3 regions of the Fictibacillus sp. KU28468 genome follow, and region 1 is predicted to be linked to each of the others. Evidence: riboswitches for the same ligand, from Rfam matches in the RefSeq annotation. Region 1 holds a riboswitch; each other region holds the start of a gene.
What was found. Region 1 has a riboswitch for S-adenosylmethionine ahead of OKX00_RS20420 (sugar ABC transporter substrate-binding protein). Riboswitches for the same ligand answer to the same signal wherever they lie in the genome.

Region 1 (3,082 bases):
AGCTGTTATATTTGGCTACTTCAATAAAATACTGTAATTGTTTAATATCCACGATTGCACCTGCTTGCCGATGAACGGCGTTATTTTTCTGTAGTTTATCACGATTGCGGGATAAAAACCAAAATAGGGCAAATATGCATATACTGTTTTATTGAAATTGGTAAAGGCAGGGATGGCAGATGTACAGACAGCGGCAGGTTGTGGATGTGAAAAGGGGAAATGTGACGGGCGACGTGTCAATCGATACGGTGTATCTTACCGCTGAAAAAACAGTGGACAGTCCATACTGGATGAACATTGCGGCCGTGGTTCAGGACGGCAGGACCAACCAGTATGTGCAAATCCCTCTTAAAGAAAACTCAGGGTACAATCCTACCCTCTTTCTCGGAGATTTTACAGGAGATAAGGTAGAAGACATCATGGTCGTTATGGATACGGGAGGCAGCGGCGGTATGATCAATGCCTATGTATTTGCCTTCAGAAACGGCCAGTTCAGACCTCTTTTTGACTCCGGCGTATTCAGTGACCGGTATAAGTACAGAGTGTTTTATCTGGAGCAATATGAAGCTCAGGTCAACAGCTATAACCTGAATCAAAAATTTATTATCGATTTAAGTACGAGGGACAAGGAATACTTGTCTGAGATTTACTACCCGAATGGAAGATTAAAGGCTCCCATACAAGGATTTGTCTCACCTTTAAGCGGTCTTTACCCGGTGGACTTTGGCCGAAATGGCGTGTATGAACTGTTGGCTTACCAAAACATCGCCGGCAGATATAACGCTGACCGCCTCGGATATGTCCAGACTACCCTGAAGTGGAATGGCAGTGAGTTTGGTGCGGAGATGCAGAACGTTGCGATCTTTGGCGGAGATATCCGTGGATAAGCCTGGTGGATTAACCTCTTGTTTTGGAGAGGTTTTTTATATGATAAAAAAACCATTGACTTTCCCCCATTTGCGGATTAAAGTAATAACTATATTTTCTAAAAATTAAATATTCATTCTCTTATCAAGAGTGGCAGAGGGACTGGCCCTATGACGCCCAGCAACCGTTCCGTAATGGAATTGGTGCTAATTCCAGCAAAACAGCATGTCTGTTTTGAGAGATAAGAGAGGACGAATCCGTTATACATAAGTGATGAAACCTCTCTTTTTCCAGAGAGGTTTTTTTATGTGCTGAAGGGCCTGTCCTCCCGCCGGCTTGAGAAGAGAGATATACAAAAAAGGGAGCTGGGGAAATGAAACGATTCATTAAAAGCGCGGCAATCTCCGCGGTGGCTTTATCACTTTTATTAACGGGCTGTTCATCCGAAAGCAATACCGCTTCATCAGCTGGCAAACATGAAAAGGTTTCGTTCGATAACGTACCGAAGCGGTTTGCCAAAGGGCAGGGAGCCCGAATCAAGGTTATCCGTAAAATCGGGGGTGATGATCATACAGCCCAATTTTTAGCAGGTGCTAAAGCGGAAGGAGAGGCACTTGGTTTTACCGTTGATACCTACACAGCAAACGGTGATACCGCCAAGTTCCATGATGCGATTGCCCAGGCGGCTGATGAGAATTACGACGGTTTTATCATCTCTCACGGTGATGATGCGGCTACCATAAACGATATTAAGAAGCTTCGGGAAAAAGGAAAGAACGTGGTGACGTTTGATTCCAATCCGAACCTCGCGAAAGTAGGCGGTGTCACACTTACGTCTCAGGACGATGAAGCCCTTGCCAAGCTGGCTCTCGATCAGCTCGTTAAAGAGAACAAAGGGAAGGCCAACATCGTTTATCTTTGGGTAGACGGGTTCCCGCCGATGGTGCGACGCAACGCCGTCTATAAAGAAACATTGAAGAATAACCCGGGAATCAAGGAAGTAGAACGCTTTGGCGTTGCTTCTGCAGATACGTCGGTCCAGACGCAAAATGCGGTGACGGCCATGCTGAACAAACATAAAAAAGGCGAGATTGATGCCATTTTTGCCACATGGGATGCCTTTGCGATCGGGGCTGCACGTGCGATTAAAGAAGCGGGACGCAACGAAATCAAAATTTACGGAATTGACGTCTCCAATGCAGACCTTCAAGAAATCCAGAAAAAAGAAAGTCCTTGGAAGTACACGGCTGCTGTTGATCCTAAGCTCATTGGGGCAGTGGATATGAGAATTCTTGCTAAAAAGCTTGCGGGTGAAAAAACACCTCAAAAATATGATTTGAAAGCTTCTCTCGTTTCACAAAAGGTTCTGCAAAAATCAAACGAGGGTGTGAACATGGTCAACCTGTCCAAAGAAATTAAAGGCTGGGGCCAGTCTGATGCGTTTGAGGAAGATTGGATGAAGACACTAAAGGATCACTACCAAAAGTAAACAACAGTCGGACATGAAGCTGAATGGGACTTGACCAGCCTATTAAGGGTCTATCTCATGCATCAGTACGTGATGGAAATCTTTAAGTAAATCAAAATCCAGCATTAAATGAAAACTTGCACTCTCTTTCTAGGCTTAAGAGAGTGTTTGCTTTGAGGGAAGGGGAGAAGCAGATGGCTCTGTTGGAGATGAAGGATATAAGTATTGAGTTTCCGGGTGTAAAAGCGTTGAATCGTGTGAGCTTTGCCAGTGAGACCAGCCGGGTTCATGCGCTGATCGGAGCGAATGGGGCTGGGAAATCGACCCTTATGAAAATTCTGTCGGGAGCCTACAATCATTACACGGGCGAGATTCATTTGGACGGAAAAAAAGCGGCCATCACTTCGCCGAGAGATGCCCTGGACGAAGGAATTCAAATCGTCCATCAAGAGGTTGACACCGCGCTGATCCCGTATTTAACCGTTGGTGAAAATATTCTGCTGCATGATCTGGTCAACGAGATGGGTAAAAAGCAGCTTGTAAGATGGAAACAGCTGCATAAGAAGGCATCGCAAATTTTGGAAGAGATGAACATCAACGTCTCTTCCAAAAAGCTGGTCAGTGAGCTTACACTTGCTCAAAAGCAGATGGTTCTCATCGCCCGAGCGGTTTCAGCACAGTGCCGTTTTCTAATTTTGGATGAACCGACTGCGCCGTTAAGCCATTCAGAAACAAACGAACTGTTCC
Region 2 (3,082 bases), 530 kb from region 1:
TACCAGCCTGATGAATTAGAAGCGATCAAAGAAGAATTGCATCAGCTTAAAAATACCGTCCAGCAGAACAAAGAAATCCTTTCTGGCCGTGCAGACTCATACACCGAACCTCTGCAGAAGCTTTCTTTATTTGCTCAACAGGACTGGCCCGCACAAGAACAGAAAATCCAACAGGCAGCAGATTTTATGAGGAACGATTTGCCGGGTGTCAAACAAGATATTCAAAAAGCAGGGATATTGATGGATACCCAGCTTCCCCAAATAGAACAAGCAATCCACAGGGCCGCTATATTTGCAGAAAAAGACTTGCCCGCCATGGAGAAATCCATCACACGTACGGCAGACAAAATCAGGGATTTTGAACGCAACAATAATTTGAGAGATATCATTAAAGCGTTAAAGAACGATGCTCAAAAGGAAAGTGATTTTCTGGCCGCTCCTATCACGTTGAAAGAGAATAAAATTTTTCCGATTCCTAATTATGGCTCAGCCATGACTCCCTTCTACACCTTACTTGCGCTTTGGGTGGGAGGAATGCTGCTCATCTCTTCTCTTAAAGTAGGTGAAGTTCCAAGTAAAGGAGAGATTTCACCGCTTTCTTTTTATTTTGGGAGGCTGATGACTTTTGCAACGATCGGCATGCTGCAGGGGCTTGTCGTATCTCTTGGTGACCTGTTCATTATCCATTCCTACATTGTGGACAAAACATGGTTTGTTTTATTTGCCATGTTCCTGAGCATCGTCTTTGTCATACTAACGTATACGCTCGTTTCCATCTTTGGAAATGTGGGTAAAGGCCTGGCGGTTATTTTTCTCGTTCTGCAGTTTTCAAGTTCAGGCGGAACATTTCCTGTGGCAATGACCTCTTCCTTCTTTCAAAAGCTTAATCCGTATATGCCGTTTACGTATGGAGTCAGTTTACTGCGAGAAGCAGCCGGGGGAATGATTAGAGAAGTTGTACTGTCTGACTTGTATCATCTGCTGCTTTTCCCCGCTGTTTTTCTTATTGCTGCCCTGTTTTTAAGAAAACCGTTGCAGCGAATACAGAATAGAAGGGGAGCAGGCGCGAAAAAAGCAAGAATACTTCAATGAGTGGTTTATTTAGCCTGCGGAAGGCTGTTCTTGCCGCCTACCGCCTTTGCATACTCCTCTTCAAGATCAGAGAGTGCCAGCTGAAATAAATGAAGCTCATCTTTTTTATAAATGCCCATATTGATGAGTTTATTGATCAGCTGATTTCGTTTGCTTTCCACAGCTCTTCTTAGTTGATTTTCCAAAACAATCCCTCCTTTTTACAAGGCTTTTTTAAAGCACATTGTTGATTTTCTTTCCTATTGTGCATCGCATACTGATGCTTGAAAGAGACCCTCAAGTCCTTTTTATACAGTAAGGTGTGTGTGATAGCTGGCGATGATATGAGCCTGCTGATTTGTGAAACAAATGAAACGCCCGAAAAGCAGAAGGCGGTTCAATCACACCCCACAAATAAACAACTACGTTTACTAATAAAGCTTTTAACAAAAAAATAACCGCCGTCATTTTCATGATGAAGCGCCTTTGGTTGACCAATCAGCAATCCTTATATTTCACAGTGAATTAGTTGGTTTTTCGCATAAATAAAAACCTCTTCTTGCGGAAGCAAAATACGCACAAGAAGAGGTTGAATCGCCATCATAAGTCATACTCTTCTTATCATTCAAGCGTTTTGCTTGTGGAATTGGCACAGTGCTCATAATTGAGTCCGCTGCCGAGGCTTCAAAGGGCCAGATCCCTCCACCTCTCTAAATAAGAAATATAAGATAAATGTATTCTATTGGATTCAATTATAGGGATTTCCATCTTATTGTCAAGACAATAACTCATTTTATTTTCGAATGATTTCTCCAGGCTCTAAAACGGGAGGATCTACAGAAAACGAATCAGGGTATTTAATCCCCTGCCCAGTATTTAGGCATATCACCTTTTCCTCTGCTTTGATCCAGCCATTTTCCCTCAATCGTTTTGAGGCGGCAAACACAGCCGCTCCTTCCGGACAAATAAAACTCCCTTCAAGCTCTGCAGTTTGGCGCTGAGTAAAGCTAATTTCATCTTCTGAAACGGCAACGGCGCATCCATCCGTTTCATAAAGTGCTTCAAGGACAAGGAAATCTCCGATCGCTTTTGGAACATTGATACCAAAAGCAGCTGTCTCAGAATTTTCCCAGAACTCCGATTCACTCTTGTGTTCTTCCCATGCTTTTACGATCGGTGCACATCCTTCAGCCTGGACAGCGACTAAACGCGGCAGTCTGCTTCCTTTAAATAAGCCCAGTTCCCTGAATTCTTTCAATGCTTTATATATGCCAATCAGCCCCACTCCTCCGCCTGTTGGATACACAATAACATCAGGCGGCTCGCTTCCGCATTGTTCTAAAATTTCATACCCCATCGTTTTCTTGCCTTCAATCCGGTAAGGTTCTTTTAATGTGGAAGCATCATAGAAACCTTCTTCCTTCACAAGGGACGCGACAATTTTTCCGGCATCACTGATCAGGCCGTTCACAAGAAAGAGCTCTGCACCTGAAATCGCCACTTCTTTTCTCGTAATGACTGGGGCATCCACCGGCATAACGATGTACGGCTTTATGCCGGCCCTTGCACAATAGAGTGACCAGGCGGCTCCTGCGTTGCCATTGGTCGGCATGGCAAGCCGGGTAATACCGAGCTCTCTGGCTTTTGAAACGCCGACTGCCGCTCCCCTGGCCTTAAAAGACCCGGTAGGTACCATGCCCTCATCTTTCATGAGCAGATTTGCAATTCCAAGCTTCTCACCGAGAGCAGGCATGGATAATAAAGGAGTCATCCCCTCTCCCAGTGATACCACATGATCTGGGTCTATAACAGGAAGAAGTTTGTGGTACCTCCAAAGATCATTCCTCTTCTTATTAATAATTTCATTCTCATTTTTCAGTTCCTCTAAATCATAGTTTACGAGAAGGGGGGAACCGCACTGGCACAATTGATTAGGTTCGTGATGAGCATAGATGCTGCCGCACTTTGGACATTCAAGATGGCTGACATAGCTGAAAGACATAACATACCT
Region 3 (3,082 bases), 560 kb from region 1:
GAAACCAACTGCCAGCCCGGCCAGAAGTCCAAGTCCCCCGCCAATTAAAAATCCTGTAAGTGCCCGGAACAAGCTGATTTTAAAATGGGTGAATAATTCCCCGGTACGGATTAAGTCCTTAAATGCGATAAGGATTTCACTCGGCCTTGGCAGCAAGGTGGCAGAAATAAGTCCGTAAGCACCTGACAGTTCCCAAATAATGATGATAAAAACGGGAAATGCCAATCCTCGTGCCCAATGGGATAGAAATGGGTTTTTCCTCTGTTTTTTTGATGCTGTTTCCTTGATGCTTTGTTTTCGTTCTACAGTCGTTCTCGTTAATACCCCAGTCTGATTGCTCATTTTATCATCTCCTTTATATCGTTATCGGACGGTTGCTGCTCGCTCGCTTTCCTCCACTTTTTCAAATTCACTCAATACCCGCTGTCGTATTTCCTGGAAAGCAAGATCTGTTTTTCTCCGTGGATGAGGCAGTTCAATCGGTATTACCTCCCTGACTGTGCCTGGCCGGGGATTCATGATCACTACAGTGCTGGCGAGATAAATGGCCTCATCGATGTCGTGAGTCACAAATATCATCGTCGTCCGGTTCTTCTGCCAGATATTGAGCAGTACCTCTTGCATATGTGACCGGGTAAAGGCATCCAACGCTCCAAATGGTTCATCTAAGAGAAGAATCTTAGGATTTCTAAGCAGGGCTCTTGCGATGGATACCCGCTGTGCCATTCCTCCCGACAGCTCTTTTGGATAGGCATTTTCAAAGTCCTCCAACCGTACCAGCTTAATCAGCTCGCGAACTTTTTCATGTGTAGCACTTTCTTTCACAGGCAAGTTGGCCGCGATATTTTTTTCCACGGTCAGCCAGGGAAACAGCCTGGGTTCTTGAAAAATAAACCCTTTATCAATGCTCGGCCCGGATACTTTTTGGTTATCCAGCAATACAGAGCCCTCATGCCTTGTATCCAATCCAGCAATTATTTTTAATAATGTGCTTTTTCCGCAGCCGCTCGGGCCGATCACAGTAATAAATTCTCCTTGATTCACATCGAGATCTATTTGCTCAAGTGCTTTTGTCACGCCTTTTCCTGTTTCAAAACTCCGATTGAGTTTACTAATTTGCAGTAAAGTCATATCATATCTCCCTTCTTCCCTGCGTTTTTGCAAAAAGAAAACAACCGGAAACCTCCTTTTTAAGGAAAGCCTCCGGTTGTCCGGTCGACGAATTTGAACATTTGCAGCGAATAAAATTCCCCCTTTCAAACGGAAACAGTTTATGATAAAAAGGAAAACCAAAAGGCCATGTCTGCTAATACTGAGACACGGCCTTTGGTTTACCAATCAGCTGCACGATATTTTTTTACTCAATAAAAAACTTCCTCTTACATCTCAAGGACGTGTAAGAAGAAGTTAAATAGCGTTCTACTTCTCTTATCGTCCAAGCTGATGCTTGTTGGATTTGGCACAGTTCTCTCGTTAAAAAGTCCGCTGCCGAGGTTTCGCAGGGCCAATTCCCTCCACCTCTCTGAATAAGAAAAAATTTATGGAGTTTTTAATTCATATAATCCTCATCGGATTAATTGTTATTAAAACAGGTGTGCAATGGAAAGTCAATAACTTTTTTGAAAAATCTAAATTTTATTTACGTGAATGCTTACTACATAAATCCAGCCGTCCTTCCTCATACTATCTTTTGGGAGGTTGTTCGTTATGTTACTTTCATTGTTAACCGGTATGCTGCTGGCCGTACAGCCCGTCTATACGCCTGAGAGTATATCATTGATTCAGCAAGGCCAAACCATCGCAATTATTGATCGAAAAGACTTTATGGTTCCGCTGCCAGGTACGCCTATCATAGACGGTGAAAAATTCGAGTCGTTTGCTGCAAAATTGGAAGGTCAGGTTTACCGTCCGCCTCTTAATGCAAGAATTAATGATTTAGGAGGAATTACTCCTGGAGAAAACGGTTCCATGCTCTACAAAAAAGCGTTTAAAGAGCAATTCTATGCCAGCTTTTTCAGCAAGGGGCCTCATAAACTTGAAGTCCCTCTATTAACGGTCCACCCCAGGGTTGACAGTGAGCTGCTTGGAAATATCAGGACCAATCACCTTGCTCAGTATGTCACTTATTTCAACCGTTCTCATTCATCCAGGACCCATAATATTTCACTTGCCGCAAAAGCGATTGATAATCAAGTCGTGTTTCCTGGAGAGACCTTTTCCTTTAACGGGGTCGTAGGCAGACGGACTACGGACAAAGGGTACATGCGTGCACCTGTTATTGTTCGTGGAGAGCTTTCAGAAGGAGTTGGCGGAGGAATCTGCCAGGTCTCCTCTACTCTTTTTAATGCCGTGGACCGGGCTGGACTTCATATTGTGCAGCGTTTTTCACACAGCCGAAGTGTACCTTATGTTCCAAAAGGCAGGGATGCAACCGTAAGCTGGTACGGCCCTGATTTCCGTTTTCAGAACCGTTATAACCAGCCGATCCTGATCCGGGCCAAAACCTATGGAGGGAGCATGATGGTGATGATTTCTTCTTCTGATGTCATACATGTTCCTTCGAAAAAACATTGATTCTTCCGCTCGGATAAGAAATGTGTCAACATTGTTAACCATTGAGCAAACCCATTCCAATTTCATAATTGCGGTGTTAGAATAAACGAGGATTTGATCATCTTGGAGAGAAGTGATGACATGAAAAGTCTTCCGTTTTTCTATATGCTGTTCTTAATCAATGGATTGCTGCTTGCCGGTGGATTAGTTAGTCCGACTTACCTTGTTGTAGCCCGCTGGAGCATGATCTTCTTTAATATAACGGCCCTTGCTGCTCTTATTTATTTCAAAGAACATGGCAAGGGAACAAGATGGAGCAAAGTTTCTTCCCGAGGCCGTCTTTTATGGTGGGGAGCTTTCTTGTTCAATGTTGTTTCTGCAGCGAATGAAGTTCTGCATTCCGGACTATTTCAATAATTTAAATTTACAGCTCAGCGTAATGCTGGGCTTTTTTATTTTCCCTTAAAAGCAAGCAAACGGCTGCCCAAGTGATGGATTAGAGTTGAAAAGCCTCTTTCCCATTACTTGC

Region 2: linked by a shared signal. The riboswitch ahead of OKX00_RS17500 (Fur-regulated basic protein FbpA) and the one ahead of OKX00_RS20420 (sugar ABC transporter substrate-binding protein) in region 1 are both predicted to bind S-adenosylmethionine.
Region 3: linked by a shared signal. The riboswitch ahead of OKX00_RS17325 (ABC transporter ATP-binding protein) and the one ahead of OKX00_RS20420 (sugar ABC transporter substrate-binding protein) in region 1 are both predicted to bind S-adenosylmethionine.

Annotation. Positions count from the first base shown of each region.
Region 1 is NZ_CP110666.1:3,871,903-3,874,984, reverse strand. Features, by position in the region: gene cidR (cidABC operon transcriptional activator CidR) at 1-52, opposite strand, end outside; gene OKX00_RS20425 (hypothetical protein) at 180-887, shown strand; SAM riboswitch class I at 1,006-1,115, shown strand; gene OKX00_RS20420 (sugar ABC transporter substrate-binding protein) at 1,241-2,356, shown strand; gene OKX00_RS20415 (sugar ABC transporter ATP-binding protein) at 2,530-3,082, shown strand, end outside.
Region 2 is NZ_CP110666.1:3,341,612-3,344,693, forward strand. Features, by position in the region: gene OKX00_RS17495 (YhgE/Pip domain-containing protein) at 1-1,092, shown strand, start outside; gene OKX00_RS17500 (Fur-regulated basic protein FbpA) at 1,098-1,277, opposite strand; SAM riboswitch class I at 1,687-1,792, opposite strand; gene OKX00_RS17505 (threonine synthase) at 1,865-3,073, opposite strand.
Region 3 is NZ_CP110666.1:3,311,050-3,314,131, forward strand. Features, by position in the region: gene OKX00_RS17320 (ABC transporter permease) at 1-342, opposite strand, end outside; gene OKX00_RS17325 (ABC transporter ATP-binding protein) at 364-1,131, opposite strand; SAM riboswitch class I at 1,426-1,533, opposite strand; gene OKX00_RS17330 (VanW family protein) at 1,708-2,574, shown strand; gene OKX00_RS17335 (hypothetical protein) at 2,695-2,970, shown strand; partial or broken gene OKX00_RS17340 (DNA-binding response regulator) at 3,065-3,082, opposite strand, start outside.